DNA from 2 places in the Sphingomonas sp. Leaf30 genome. Region 1 is predicted to be linked to the other one. Evidence: riboswitches for the same ligand, from Rfam matches in the RefSeq annotation. Region 1 holds a riboswitch; the other holds the start of a gene.
The links. Region 1 has a riboswitch for cobalamin ahead of cobW (cobalamin biosynthesis protein CobW). Riboswitches for the same ligand answer to the same signal wherever they lie in the genome.
Positions count from the first base shown of each region.

Region 2: it holds a riboswitch for cobalamin, as region 1 does, so the genes downstream of both, ASE89_RS08215 (DUF1636 domain-containing protein) here and cobW (cobalamin biosynthesis protein CobW) in region 1, are expected to answer to the same signal.

Region 1 covers NZ_LMKZ01000001.1:1,267,530-1,274,834, forward strand. Annotated here, with positions in the region: gene ASE89_RS05880 (molybdopterin molybdotransferase MoeA) at 1-258, opposite strand, end outside; cobalamin riboswitch at 496-708, shown strand; gene ASE89_RS05885 (HoxN/HupN/NixA family nickel/cobalt transporter) at 888-1,925, shown strand; cobalamin riboswitch at 2,086-2,302, shown strand; gene cobW (cobalamin biosynthesis protein CobW) at 2,440-3,489, shown strand; gene cobN (cobaltochelatase subunit CobN) at 3,495-6,788, shown strand; gene ASE89_RS05900 (cobalamin biosynthesis protein CobG) at 6,785-7,305, shown strand, end outside.
Region 2 covers NZ_LMKZ01000002.1:322,317-329,621, reverse strand. Annotated here, with positions in the region: gene cobO (cob(I)yrinic acid a,c-diamide adenosyltransferase) at 1-124, shown strand, start outside; gene ASE89_RS08230 (ABC transporter substrate-binding protein) at 121-969, opposite strand; gene ASE89_RS08225 (FecCD family ABC transporter permease) at 1,037-2,032, shown strand; gene ASE89_RS08220 (ABC transporter ATP-binding protein) at 2,026-2,811, shown strand; cobalamin riboswitch at 2,833-3,019, shown strand; gene ASE89_RS08215 (DUF1636 domain-containing protein) at 3,117-3,533, shown strand; gene cobT (nicotinate-nucleotide--dimethylbenzimidazole phosphoribosyltransferase) at 3,530-4,543, shown strand; gene ASE89_RS08205 (histidine phosphatase family protein) at 4,540-5,118, shown strand; gene cobS (adenosylcobinamide-GDP ribazoletransferase) at 5,115-5,831, shown strand; gene ASE89_RS08195 (cobyric acid synthase) at 5,799-7,289, opposite strand; gene cbiB (adenosylcobinamide-phosphate synthase CbiB) at 7,277-7,305, opposite strand, start outside.

The DNA of each region.
Region 1 (7,305 bases):
CGCGCCGACTGAACCGGTGAAGGGGCGGCCGGCCGCGCTCTCGCCGATGACCGTCCACGGCCCGGGCAGATCTGCGTAGCGGATCGCGTAGCCGTCCATCGCCGAGAGGTCGGTCGCAGGCTGGGTGCGGCGGGCGAGAATGTCCTCCGCCGCCCAGCGACCCATCGCCGATCGCAGCGGCACGGTTTCGGCCGGCACGCGCGATGCCATGGCGAAGAGGCGGGACTGGGCTTCGGCGACGGGGACGAGAGGGCGCATGCGGGCTCCGTTCAGCGGGGCGATGAAGGTCTGCGCTGCTCGCACGAATGCCGCGGGGCGGAAAGCGGGCAACGCCGCGACCGGCAGGACGCCGGTCGGTTACGCGATCAACGTACGAGGTACGGCAGACGTTGCGGTGAGATGGGACGACATGCCCTGCGTTACGTCGCACGCAAATCCTGTCGTCAGCGCAGGCAAAACGCGCTAGCCCTGTGGCGCAGGTCCGACGCAAGCCGGATCCGCACAGATCGCGTCGGTGCCCCTCGGGGCTTGAAAGGGAATGCGGTGCGGGGTTCGCCCCAAGACCGCGGCTGTCCCTGCAACTGTAAGCGGCGAGCGACACGCACGCGCCCCCTGCGACGGGGGCAGCCACTGGGCCGATGGCCTGGGAAGGTGTGCGTCGAGCCTTGACCCGCGAGCCAGGAGACCTGCCGGCGTCTGGTCGCTCTTGTCCCGGCCCAGGGGGTGGCCGAGGCACGGTGAACGCCGTCTGAGCGACGACCATGCGGCGGGGGCCGCATCGGCGACGCATGCCGGCCGCTCAGGGCGTCCGGTCGGCGCGCGTCCCGGTCGTTCGCGGCAGGCCCCCGTCCTCGTCGGACGCCGGGGATGTGCCAATGACCAAGATCATGACCGGGCGGACTGCCGGTCGTTCGACGCGACACCGGATCGGCTGGATGTTCGCGATGCTGGTTGCGGCCAACATCGCCGCCTGGGGATGGGCGTTCGCGCTGTTCCAGGCGCAGCCGTTGATGCTGGGTACCGCGATGCTCGCCTGGGGGCTGGGGCTGCGCCACGCGGTCGATGCGGATCATATCGCGGCGATCGACAATGTGACGCGCAAGCTGATGCAGGACGGGCAGCGGCCGATCGGGGTCGGCTTCTGGTTCGCGGTCGGCCATTCTGGGATCGTCCTGATCGCCGCGGTCGCGATCGCGCTGACCGCGAGTGCGCTGGCGCAGTTCGAGGCGTTCAAGCAGGCGGGCGGGGTGATCGCGACACTGATCTCCGCGCTGTTCCTGTTCACGATCGCGGCGATGAACCTGATCATCCTGCGATCGGTGTGGCGGACCTTCGGCCATGTCCGCGGCGGGGGGCGCTATGTCGAGGAGGATCTCGACCTGCTGCTCGGCAATCGCGGGCTGCTCGCGCGGCTGTTCCGGCCGATGTTCCGGCTGGTCACACGCAGCTGGCACATGGCGCCGCTCGGGTTCCTGTTCGGGCTGGGGTTCGACACCGCGACCGAAGTCGCGATCCTCGGCCTGTCGGCGAGCCAGGCGGCGGACGGGCTGTCGATCGGTACGGTGCTGGTGCTGCCGGTGCTGTTCGCGACGGGCATGGCACTGGTCGACAGTGCCGACGGGGTGGTGATGCTCGGCGCGTATGAATGGGCGTTCGTGAAGCCGATCCGCAAGCTCTATTACAATATCACGATCACGCTGATCTCGGCGATCGTCGCGATCGCGATCGGCGGGATCGAAACGCTCGCGTTGCTGGCGTCGAAGCTGGGCCTCAGCGGGGGCGTGTGGGACGTCGCTTCGGCGCTGGGCGAGAATTTCAACGGGCTGGGCTTTGCGATTATCGCGCTGTTCGTGGCGTGCTGGGTGCTGAGTTTCGCGATCTACCGGTGGAAGCGGTTCGACGAGATCGAGGTGGTGCGGGGATAACAGGCAGCGTCGTCATCCCGGGCTCGACCCGGGACCCAGGGCCAGGCAGCGCATTACGCGTGGCTCTGGGTCCTGACTTTCGTCAGGATGACGGAGGTGAGGTGCATTGGCACAGTCGCCAAACTCCTCTAAACCCAACCTCGAGGTTTGGTTCTACCGAACCTCGACAGATCGCGCCGGTGCCCTTCGGGGCTTGAATGGGAATGCGGTGCGGGAGGCTTGCCTCCCAATGCCGCGGCTGTCCCTGCAACTGTAAGCGGTGAGCGAGACGCACAGGCCCCCGATGCGGGGGCAGCCACTGAGTCACGGGACCTGGGAAGGCGTGCATCGAGCTTCGACCCGCGAGCCAGGAGACCTGCCAGCGTCATGGTCGCTCTTGCCTTGATCCAGGGGATGGTCGCGGCACGGTACTCCGTCTGAGCGACGAACGCGTGCGGCCGTCAGGTCGTGCGCGCGTGTGGCTGCGGGCGTGCGTCCGTCCGTGGCTGTCGTTCCGACGCCCGGAGAGTATCGCATGACCGACCCCCAGCCGACCCTGGCCAAGATTCCCGTCACCATCGTCACCGGATTCCTCGGCGCGGGCAAGACCACGCTGATCAGCCATCTGATCCGTAACGCCGGTGGCCGGCGGCTCGCGGTGATCGTCAACGAGTTCGGCACGCTCGGCATTGACGGCGACATCTTGAAGGGCTGCGCGATCCCCGATTGCCCGGCCGAGAACGTCGTCGAGCTCGCCAATGGCTGCATCTGCTGCACCGTCGCGGACGATTTCATCCCGACCGTCGAGACTTTGCTCGCGCTCGACCCGCGGCCCGACCATATCCTGATCGAGACGTCGGGGCTCGCCCTGCCCAAGCCGTTGCTCAAGGCGTTTGACTGGCCCGCGATCCGGTCGCGGATCACGGTCGACGGGGTGATCGCGCTGGCCGATGCGGAAGCGGTCGCCGCAGGGCGGTTCGCGCCCGACCTCGCCGCGATCGAGGCGCAGCGCCGCGCCGATCCGAGCGTCGATCACGAGACGCCGCTCGCCGAGGTGTTCGAGGACCAGCTCGCCTGTGCAGACCTGGTGCTGCTGACCAAGGCGGATCTGGCGGGCGAGGCGGGGGTGGCTGCGGCGCGCGCGGTGATCGCGGCGGAGTCCCCGCGTGCGTTGCCGGTGATCGCGCTGACCGACGGGGTGATCGATCCGCGCGTCGTGCTGGGGCTGAACGCGGCGGCGGAGGACGACATCGCGGCGCGGCCGTCGCACCATGATGGCGCGGACGACCACGAGCATGACGATTTCGACAGCATGATCGTCGACCTCGGCGAGATCGCGGACCCGGCGGCGCTCGCCGCGCGGATCGAGACGCTGGCACGTGACGCCGACATCCTGCGCGTGAAGGGTTATGCCGCGGTGACGGGCAAGCCGATGCGGCTGCTGGTGCAGGCGGTCGGGGCGCGGGTGCGGACGCAATATGACCGGCCGTGGCGCGCCGACGAGGCGCGGCAGACGCGGCTGGTGGTGATCGCCGAGCATGACCGGATCGACCCCGTAAGGATCCGGGCCGCGCTTCAGGGCTGACGGCGATGCACGTCGTCTTCCGCGAAAGCCACGGGCTGGAGGAGAGTGCGGTCCCGCAGGACCTCGCGCAGAGCCCGGCGGACCTTGTCGTCCTGTCCTTTTCTGACGGGGATCTCGGCGCGTTCGCGGCCGGGTGGCGGCGCGCGGCGGCGGGGGGGAGCCCGCTGCCGTCGCTCCGGCTCGCCAACCTGTCCGCGCTCACCCACCCGCTGTCGGTCGATACCTATGTTGAGCGAACGCTAGCGGGGGGTGAAGGGGCGAAGGGGATCGTGATCCGGCTGATCGGCGGGCGGTCCTACTGGTCCTATGGGTTACAGCAGGTCGAGGCGCTGGCGCGGGCGCGGGGGATCGCGCTGGCGGTGCTGCCTGCGGACGGGCGGATCGACGCGCGGCTCGATGCAGCGTCGACGGTGCCGGTGTCGACGTTGCGCCGGCTCGCCGCGCTGTGCGACGACGGCGGCGCGGTCGCGGCGCAGGCGGCGCTGGCGCAGATGGCGCTGGCCGCGGGGCTCTATGCCGGGCCAGTCGCGGGGGTGAAGACGGTTCCCGAGGTCGGCGGCTGGCAGCCGCGCGACGGGGTGACGTGCCCGGCGGCGTTCGCGATGACCGCGACGCGGCCGCGGATCCTGCTGATCTTCTACCGCTCCTACCTGACCGCTGCCGATCTCGACCCGATCGAGGCGCTGCATGCCGGGCTGAGTGGGGCGGGGTTCGACGTCGTCGGGCTCTTCGCGCCGTCGCTGAAGGCGCCGGGCGCGGCGGGGTGGCTGGCGCGTTGGGTCGTCGCGCTGTGTCCGGCGGCGATCGTCAACGCGACCGCATTTTCGGGCCGCGGCGCGGACGACACATCGCCGCTCGACGGGGCGGGGGTGCCGGTGTTCCAGGTCGCGCTCGCGACGTCGGATCGTGCCGCCTGGGCCGGATCGACGCGCGGGTTGTCCCCCGCCGACCTGGCGATGCACGTCGTCCTGCCCGAGGTCGACGGACGGCTGTTCGCAGGCGTCGCGAGCTTCAAGGAGGACGGCGTCCGCGACGACGATCTCGGCTATGCGCGGCGCGAGCATCGGGCGGAGCCCGGCCGGATCGCCGCGATCGTCGCGCGCGTGACCGCATGGGTGCGGCTAGCGGAGCGACCGGTCGCGGAGCAGCGGCCTGCGGTCGTGCTGTCGACCTATCCGGGTAAGGATTATCAGATGGCGCATGCGGTTGGGCTCGACGCGCTGGCGTCCGCGGAGGCGATCGTCGAGGATCTGGCGGCGGCGGGTTACGCGACCGGAGGGGCGGCGCCGCAAGCGCTGTCCAAGGCGCTGGCGACGGGGCGGATCGCGTGGCCGGTCGCGGCGTATCGCGCGGCGCTTGGGGGCTTGCCGGCCGTGTTGCGCGACGCACTCGAGGAAAGCTGGGGCGCGCCCGAGGACGATCCGGCCTGTATCGACGGCGCGTTCGAGTTCGCGGGCGTCGAGCGGGGGGGCGTGGTGATCGCGCTCCAGCCCGAACGCGGGCGCAGCGCGGCGCGGGTCGGGGAGTATCACGACCTGTCGCGCTGTCCCCGTCATGCCTATGTCGCCTTCTATCTGTGGCTGCACGCGCGGGGGAGTGATGCGCTGATCCATGTCGGCGCGCACGGGACGCTCGAATGGCTGCCGGGCAAGGCGGTCGCGCTGTCGGGAGAATGCTGGCCCGAGGCGCTGACCGGGGCGATGCCGGTGCTCTATCCGTTCATCGTCAACGATCCGGGCGAGGCGGCACAGGCACGGCGGCGTATCGGCGCGGTGACGATCGGCCATGTCCCGCCGCCGGCCGCGACGACGCGCAGCGGCGCGGGGCTGGGGCGGCTCGAATCGTTGCTCGACGAGTTTTCGACCGCCGACGGGCTCGACCCCGCGCGCCGCGACCGGCTGCAGCGCGACATCGCCGACGAGGCGCGCGCGACCGGGCTGGCGGCGACGCTGCGGCTCGACGAGTCGACGAGCCAGGCGGAGGCGATCACCCGGATCGACACGTTCGTGTGCGACGTGAAGGAGAGCCAGTTCGGCGACGGGCTGCACGTTTATGGGCGTGGCGAACAGGGCGAGGCCGAGCGCGACGGGCTGCTGAGCGCGTTGCGGGGCAGGCGGATCGCCGCGGGGCCGTCGGGGTCGCCGTGGCGCGGACGCAGCGACGTCCTGCCGACCGGGCGAAACCTGTATGCGACCGACGCGCGCGCGGTGCCGTCTCGTGCGGCGCATGCGCAGGGCGTGCGGCTGGCCGACGAGCTGGTCCGCCGGCATCTGCAGGACGAGGGCGACTATCCGCGCGCGCTGGTCGTCGACCTGTGGGCGTCGGCGACGATGCGGACCGCGGGCGAGGAGTTCGCGATGGCGCTCCACCTGCTCGGCGCGGAGCCGGTCTGGGATCATGCGTCGGACCGCGTCACGGGGGTCGAGATCCTGCCGCTGGCGAGGCTCGACCGGCCGCGGATCGACGTGACGCTGCGCGTATCGGGGCTGTTTCGCGACGCGTTTCCCGCGCTCGGCCAGATGTTCGGGCAGGCGGTGCGCGCGCTGGCGCTGCGCGACGAGCCCGGCGACTGGAACCCGTTCGTCGGCGAACTTGTGGGTGCGCGCGTCTATGGGCCCGAGCCGGGTCGCTACGGGCTCGGGCTCGGCGATGCGGGCGAGACGTACGGCGAGGCGGCGCGGGCGGCGGCGGGTGCGGCGTGGCTGGCGGCGTCGAGCCACTCGCTCGACGGGGCGGGCGACGACGGTGCGACGCGGTTCGATCCGGCGGGGATCCGCGACCGGGTCGCCGCCGCCGACGCGTTCGTCCATGTCCAGGACCTGCCGGAAACCGACCTGTTGCTCGCCGCCGATTATGCCGCACACGAGGCAGGGTTTGCGGCCGCGCAGGCGGTTGCGGGGGGCAAGGCCGCGGCGCTGTATCATCTCGATGCGCGCGACCCAGAACGGCCGCGTGCGCGGTCGCTGGACGAGGAAATTGCGCGGGTCGTTCATGCGCGGGCGGCGAACCCGGCCTGGGTCGAGGGGATGATGCGGCACGGGTTTCGCGGGGGCGCGGAGATCGCCGCGACGCTCGACCATATGGCGATGTTCGCGCAGCTGGCGCGGGTGGTGTCGCCCGAGCTTATCGATCTCTATTATGATGCAACGTTGGGGCGCGACGCGGTGCGTGCGTTTCTGGAGAGCGCGAACCCGGCGGCGCTGGCGGCGATGACCGCGCGGTTCGCGGCGCTGCACGCGGCGGGGCTGTGGCCGACGCGGCGCAATTCGATCCTCGCGCACCTCGACCTGCCGGCATGAGCGCGTTCGTCGTCAAGGGATGGTGCCCCGATGCGTGGCGGCCGATGGCGGCGGGCGACGGGCTGCTGGTGCGGATCCGCCCGCCGCTCGGCCGGCTGACGCGCGCGCAGACACTCGCGCTGTGTGATGCGGCAATGGCGTGGGGAAATGGCGAGATTGACGTGACGAGCCGCGCCAACCTGCAGATCCGCGGTGTGACCGAGGCGGGCTGGCGGGGGCTGGTCGAGGCGTTGCTGGCGGTCGGGCTGATCGACCCCGATCCGGAGCGCGAGGCGCGCGGCGCGATTCTGGTCGCGCCCGACTGGCGGGACGGGGACGACACGCAGCATATCGCCACCGCGTTGCGCGAGCGGCTGTCCGACCTGCCCGTGCTGCCCGGCAAGGTCGGCTTTGCGATTGATGCCGGCGCTGCACCGGTGCTGACCCGCGCGCCCGCCGATTTCCGGGTCGAGCGCGCGGTGGACGGCAGGTTGGTGGTGCGCGGCGAGGGGCGTGCGGCGGGGGTGGAAGTGACGCG
Region 2 (7,305 bases), on a different contig from region 1:
CGTGGCGACGGGGCGCAACGCGCCCGATGCTTTGGTTGCCGCGGCGGATCTCGTCACCGAGATGGGGCTGGTCAAGCATCCGTTCCGGGGCGGGGTCAAGGCCCAGGCTGGCGTCGAGTTCTAAGGGTTGCGGCGACGAGCGGCCGGACGCGGCGTGCGCAACTGCGCCGCAAGGCTTTGCGCGGCCCGGACATAGGCAGGGCCTCCGCAGACGGTCCACGCCTCGGGGATGCGCAGACGGGGAATCCCGTCGAGAATCGGGTGATGCAGCATTTCGGTGCCCTGATCGGTCACGCGGTCCGTGGCGCTTTCGACTATGAGATAGTCCGGGCGTGCCAACACCATCTGTTCGAGCGAGAGTTGCGAGAGTGCGGGCTTGCCGAGCCGGGTCGCGAGATTGGCAAGCCCGAGACGCTGCATCAGTTCGTCGACGAGCGTGCCGGTACCGGTCAGGAAACCCCGACGCTGATAATAGGCCGCCGTACGACCACCTCCCGGCGCGCGCGGCAATCGTGCGAGCGCGGTGTCCATCCGGCGGATCAGTGTTTCGCCGCGATCGGGGTGCCCGATGGCGGCGGCAACCTGACGGACTTGCCTCACGATCGCGGCATAGCTGTCCGCGGGGGGCAGATCGAGCGTCGCGACGTGCCGTCCGGCAAGCACGGCGGCGACCGTCTGGCGTCGGAACGGCGATGCGATCACGAGATCGGGGCGGAGCACCAGCACGTCTTCGGCGCTGCCACGGCTGACTGGCATGGTACGCGCGGCGTTGGAGGCTGCGGACATGTTCGGATCGCGCGCGAACCGGGTGAGCGCGACGATCTGCGCGGGGTCGGCCAGCGCCAGAAGATACTGGTCAGCGCATAGGTTGAGCGAAACGATACGCGCCGGCGGTCGAGGCGCTGCCGCCGGAGCAGGTGCGCTGGCGGCAGCGATCATCAGGATGGTCAGGAGACGGCGGCCGCGCATGCGCAAAACCCTGCCGCAGCGGCCGCTTATGCGCTAGGCGGAAATCGATGCGGTGGGATCTGGCACTATGGAACGCGTGACGCGTGCGCGATTGGTCGGTGGCCTAGCGCTGCTTGCGCTGCTGGCCGGCGCCGCGTCGGTCGCGGTGGGTAGCGCGGCGATCCCGCTGGCGCATGTCGTGCGGGCGCTCAGCGGGCAGGGCGATCCGATCGAACGCGCGATCCTGTTCGAACTCCGTCTGCCGCGCGCGATCCTCGGGCTGGCGGTCGGCGCGATGCTGGGGCTTTCTGGTGCGGCGCTGCAGGGGTTCCTGCGCAATCCGCTGGCCGAGCCATCGGTGCTGGGCGCGTCGAACGGGGCATCGCTGGGCGCGGTGATCGCGCTGTATTTCGGGCTGGCGGAGCTACATCCGGCGATGCTGCCGATCGTGGCGATCGCCGGGGCGTTCGCGGCGCTGGGGTTGCTGTTCGTGCTGGCGGCCGGGTCGCAAAGCGCCTTGTCACTGATCCTCGCGGGGATTGCGGTTGGAACGCTGGCCGTCGCGGGGGTCAGTCTGGCGCTGAACCTGTCCCCCAACCCGTTTGCAGCGATGGAGATCATGACCTGGTTGCTCGGGTCGCTCGAAGACCGGTCGTTCAGCCATGTCGCGCTGGCACTGCCCTGTATCGCACTCGGCATGGTGCTGGTCGGCTGGGACGGCCATGCGCTCGACGCGCTGACGCTTGGCGAAGACGGTGCGCGCGCGCTCGGCGTCGATCTGCGTCGGACGCGCATGCGGATGCTGGTCGGGGTGGCGATCGGGGTTGGCGGGGCGGTCGCGGTATCGGGCGCGATCGGGTTCATCGGCCTGATCGTTCCGCATCTCGTCCGGCCGATGACCGATCGTTCGCCATCGACGATTCTGCTCCCCTCCGCATTGGGCGGTGCTGCATTGCTGACCTTTGCGGACGTGCTGGTACGCGTGATCCCGACGTCGAACGAACTCAAGCTGGGGGTCGTTACTGCGTTTCTCGGCGTGCCGGTGTTCCTCGTGCACCTCATGCGCGAGCGGCGGCTATGGTAGCCCTCTCCGCGGACCGCCTCAGCGTCCGCCGTGCAGGGCGGGTCGTGGTCGACGATGTCAGTTTCTCGGCAGAGGGCGGCGCGCTCATCGGGATCGTCGGCCCCAATGGGGCGGGCAAATCGACGCTGGTCCAGGCGCTTCTCGGGCTGGTTCCCGCTACTGGAGATATCCTGCTCGACGGGGTTCCGCTGGCGGAGCGCTCGCGACGTGAGATCGCGCGGACGGTCGCGTATCTGCCGCAGGGTCAAAGTCTTCATTGGCCGCTGAGCGTCGAACGTCTCGTCGCGCTGGGCCGGTTGCCCCATCTCGCACCGCTGTCCCGCATCTCACGGGACGACCATGCCGCGATTGCCCGTGCGATGGCGGCGGCGGACGTAACCTCGCTTGCCGCGCGTGTCGCGACCGAGATTTCGGGGGGTGAGCGGGCCCGCGTCCTGCTGGCAAGGGCGCTCGCGGTGGAGGCGCCGGCGCTGATCGTCGACGAGCCGCTCGCGTCGCTAGATCCCGCGCATCAGATCGCAGTCATGGAGATCCTGCGGGCGCAGGCCGCGCGGGGTGTCCTGGTGATCGCCGTGCTGCATGATCTGGGGCTGGCCGCACGCTATTGTGATCGCATCCTCGTGCTCGACTCGGGACGGCTCGTCGCCGACGGCGCGCCTTCGGCAGTGCTGACGCCGGCTCGGCTGCGTGAGACCTATGGTGTTCGGGCGTGGTTCGGATCGATCGAGGGCGTACCGGTCGTGGTACCGCTGACGCGTGACAGCTCGCAGGGCGATTGACCCGGGCCGCTCGCCCGGCCTATCCCTCTGACCGCGACAGGTTCCCCGGCGACGGGGATGAAAAGGGAACGGGAGAACCCCGGCTGCCCCTGCAACTGTAAGCGGCGAGCCATCGTGCCATCATGCCATTGGGATCCCGGTCCCGAGAAGGCGGCGCGAAGGGCTGTGACCCGTGAGCCAGGAGACCTGCCCGTCGCAGTCGTCTTTCGTCCGGCCAGGGTGCGCCGAGCGGACGGGGGTAAACCCGCGCGACGACATAACCAGCCTGCGGCCTGTGCCGCGGGCGCGTATGTCATGGGGTTTCAATGCCAAATCTACTGGTTCCCGCCGAAGACGGTGCGGCCGTCGTCGCCTGCAGCACCTGCCGCGCGTCCACCGATGCGAAGGACGATGCCGAGGGCATGCGCGGCGGTGCGAGACTCGTCGCGGCGTTGCAGGCGGTCCAGGCAAGCGATCCGCGCTATGCCGGGATTGCGGTCCAGGCGATGCCGTGCCTGTTCGCCTGCCAGGACTTCTGCACCATCCACGTCCGCGGGCCCGAGAAGATCGGCTATGTGCTGGGGCGCTTCACGCCGGATGAGGAAGCGGCGCGGGCGATCCTCGATTACGCCGTGCTGCATGCGGAGAGTGCGGAGGGGCAGGTGCCGTTTCGGCAGTGGCCGGCCGGGATCAAGGGGCATTTCATCACCCGGACGCCCCCCGCGGGCTATGTCGCGCAGTGACGCTGTTCCCCACGGTCGCAGCGTTCGAGGCGGCGCTGGAGGCCCTTCCTGCGGCGGACGAAGCCGCGCGAGGGGCGGCATCGCGGCGGCAAACACAGTTGACCAAGCCACCCGGATCGCTTGGTCGACTTGAGGACCTCGCAGTCTTCATGGCGGGCTGGCAGGGGCGCGAGCGGCCGCGGTTCGAGCGCGCGAGGGCGGCGATTTTCGCCGGAAATCACGGCGTTGCGGTGCACGGGGTCAGCGCCTTTCCGGTCTCCGTAACCGCACAGATGGTCGAGAATTTCCGCCATGGGGGTGCGGCGATCAATGCGCTGGCGGATGCCGTCGGGCTCGAGCTGATCATCGCCGACATCGATCTGGAAACCCCCACGGCGGATTTCACGATAGCACCGGCGATGGACGAAGCCGCTTGTCTCGCCGCACTTAACATCGGTGCGGACGTCGTCGTGCCGGGGCTCGACATGCTTGTTGTGGGGGAGATGGGAATCGGGAATTCTACGTCGGCCGCAGCGCTGTGTCTGCGCAGTTACGGCGGAACCGCCGCTGACTGGGTTGGGCCGGGGACGGGGGTCGATGTGGCGGGAATCGCGCGGAAAACCGCGGTGGTCGAGGCGGGGATCGGGCGGCATGCTGATTTCCCGCGGACGCCGTTCGAGACGTTGCGGCGGGTGGGGGGGCGTGAAATCGTCGCGATCGCTGGCGCGGTGGTGGCGGCGCGGCTGGCGGGGGTGCCGGTGGTGCTCGACGGATTCATCTCGTCGGCGGCGATCGCGCCGATTGCGGCGGCGTATCCTGGCATCACCGAGCATTGCATTGCCGGGCATTGTTCGGCCGAGCCGGGGCATGAGCGACTGCTCGGCGCGCTGAATCTCGAGCCTTTACTGAGACTTGGGATGCGATTGGGGGAGGGAAGCGGGGCGGCGGTTGCGGTGGGAGTGATCCGGTCGGCGCTGGCGGCGCATAACGGGATGGCGACGTTTGCCGAGGCGGGGGTGTCGGTGGCGTGAGTGGGGCGTTCCTGCTCCACCTGTTGCGGCATGGTTCGCCTGAACTAACCGGGCGGATGCTGGGGCGGACTGATAGTCCGGTCACGGCGGAGGGTCTGGCGGCCTGTATGGCTCGGGTAAAACCGCTGAATTTCAAGAAGATCGTCTGTTCTGATCTCATGCGATCGCAGGCTGTTGCGGATGCGATCGGGCGGGAGCGGGGGCTGGCTCCAGCGACTGATGCGCGGTGGCGGGAGCTGGATTTCGGGGATTGGGACGGGCTGGCTGCGGCGGAGATCGACGCTGCGGCGTTGCAGCGGTTCTGGGACGATCCGGATGGTGCACCGCCACCGGGTGGCGAGCGGTGGAGTGATCTGATCGCTAGAATTACGGATGCGATTGAGGACCTTAAGCCTGAAACCTCATTGATCGTGACACATGGCGGGGCGATCCGTGCGGCGCTGAAATCGCTGTGCGGGTTCGGGTTGCGCGAGCTCTGGGCGTTCGATTTGCCCTATGCGGCGCTGGTTACGCTACGGATCTGGCCGGACCGGACGGCGCAGATCGTGGCGCTGCAGACGGATCCGGTTTCGTGAAGCGGCTGATCGTCGCCTTCGGCTTCCTGACGCGCGTGCCGATGCCGCAAGTCGCTGCGGACGCTGAGGATTTTGCCGCCGCAATCCGGTGGTACCCGGTCGTCGGGGCAGGCATCGGGATGGTCGTCGCGGCGGCGGGGTGGGTCGGCGCGCTGATCGATCCGTGGACGGGTGCGCTCGCCGCGCTGACAATTTGGGTAGCGATTACAGGGGCTTTGCACCTGGATGGGCTGGCAGATCTGGCGGACGGGCTGGGTGCCGCGCACGGCAATCGCGACCGGCTGATCGCGGTAATGGCGGATCCGCATATCGGCAGCTTCGGCGTTGTAACGATCGCCTTGCAACTCATTGCAAAGCTTGTCTTATTGCACGCCGTCTCCGCGCAGGGATGGGCGGTCGTGATCGTCGTCCCGATGCTCGCGCGGATCGGCCCGTTATGCTGGGCGCGGTGCGTGCCGCTGCTGCGGGAGGGCGGGCTGGGAGGGATGGTGGCAGGGAAGATCAGGGTGCACGATCTGGTCTTTTGGGGGTGCGTAACAGGGTGTTTAGGGGTGCCTGTGCATGCCGTTGCAGGGGCCCCTGCACTGATCGCTGTATTCGGCTGGTGGCTGATCCGGCGGGTCGGCGGCGTGTCGGGGGATTGTCACGGTGCGGGGATCGAATTCGTCGAGACCGGGATGCTAGTCGCGCTCGCCATTGCCGGCCGCGTCTGAGCCGGCGAGCTGCGACACTGCGATCAGCGCGTCGATATCGAGATGGCGTTCGAGCGTTTCGGCAATCGCATCGAGCGCGGCGTCGATCGACGCCGAATGGTCGGGCCCTACCGCATCGACCCCGAGCCGGCTGAGCCAGGCGCGGCGCTGATCCGCGAGGCCGAGCAGGCCGTGGACATAGCTGCCGGAGACGAGCCCGTCGGGACTGACCGCGCCGTCGCGGCGGCCATCGTCGCGGGTCGTCACCGCGCGCACGGTGTCGGGGCCGGTGGTTTCGCCGATATGGATTTCATAGCCGTCGAACCGTGCGCCGATCGCGGTGCCGGCGACGCGCTCGAGCGTCTTGGCGGGGGACAGGATCGTCGCCACGTCGAGCAGGCCGAGCCCGGGGGCGATACCGGCGGGACCCTCCAGCCCGTCCGGATCGGCGATGCTGCGGCCGAGCATCTGATAGCCGCCGCACAGCCCGAGCACCGGGCGGCCGCGACGGCGATGCGCGTGGATGTCGATGTCCCAGCCCTGCGCGCGGAGAAAGGCGAGGTCGGGGATCGTCGCCTTGGAGCCGGCGAGGATGATCATGTCGGCGTCGGGGATCGGTTCGCCGGGCGCGACCATGACCAACGTGACGCCGGGGTCGAGCCGCAGCGGATCGAGATCGTCGAAATTGGCGATGCGCGGGGTGATCGGACAGGCGATGACGACCTGGCCGTCCTGCCGGCCGTGACCGGTCCCGCGTTCGAGGATGACCGCATCCTCGCTCGGCAGGCGGGCGGCCTCGGGCAGCCAGGGGATGACGCCATAGCCGCGCCAGCCCGACCGCGCCTCGATCGCGCGATAGCCGTCGTCGAACAGTGCGGGGTCGCCGCGAAACTTGTTGACGAGGAAGCCGTGGATCATCGCGGCGTCGGCGGGATCGATCACCGCGCGCGTGCCGACGAGCGAGGCGATGACGCCGCCCCGGTCGATGTCGCCGATCAGGATGACGGGGACGCCGGCGGCGCGCGCAAAGCCCATGTTTGCGATGTCGGCGGCGCGCAGGTTGATCTCGGCGGGGCTGCCCGCGCCCTCTACGACGACGATGTCCGCCTGCGCACGCAGCCGGTGATAGCTGGCGAGCACGTCGTCCATCAGCCCCTCGCGTCCCTCGCGCCAGCGGCTCGCGCGCAGGATGCCGCGGACCTTGCCGTGGACGACGAGCTGCGAACTGCGGTCGCCCTGCGGTTTGAGCAGGACGGGGTTCATGTCGGTGGTCGGCGTGGTGCGCGCGGCGATCGCCTGGGTCGCCTGGGCGCGGCCGATCTCGCCGCCATCGGCGGTGACGGCGGCGTTGTTCGACATGTTCTGCGGCTTGAAGGGCCGGACGGAGAGCCCGCGATTGGCGAGCGCGCGACAGAGGCCGGCGACGAGCACGGACTTGCCGACGTCCGAGCCGGTGCCCTGGAGCATCACCGCACCCATAGCAGCGCCCCCGTGA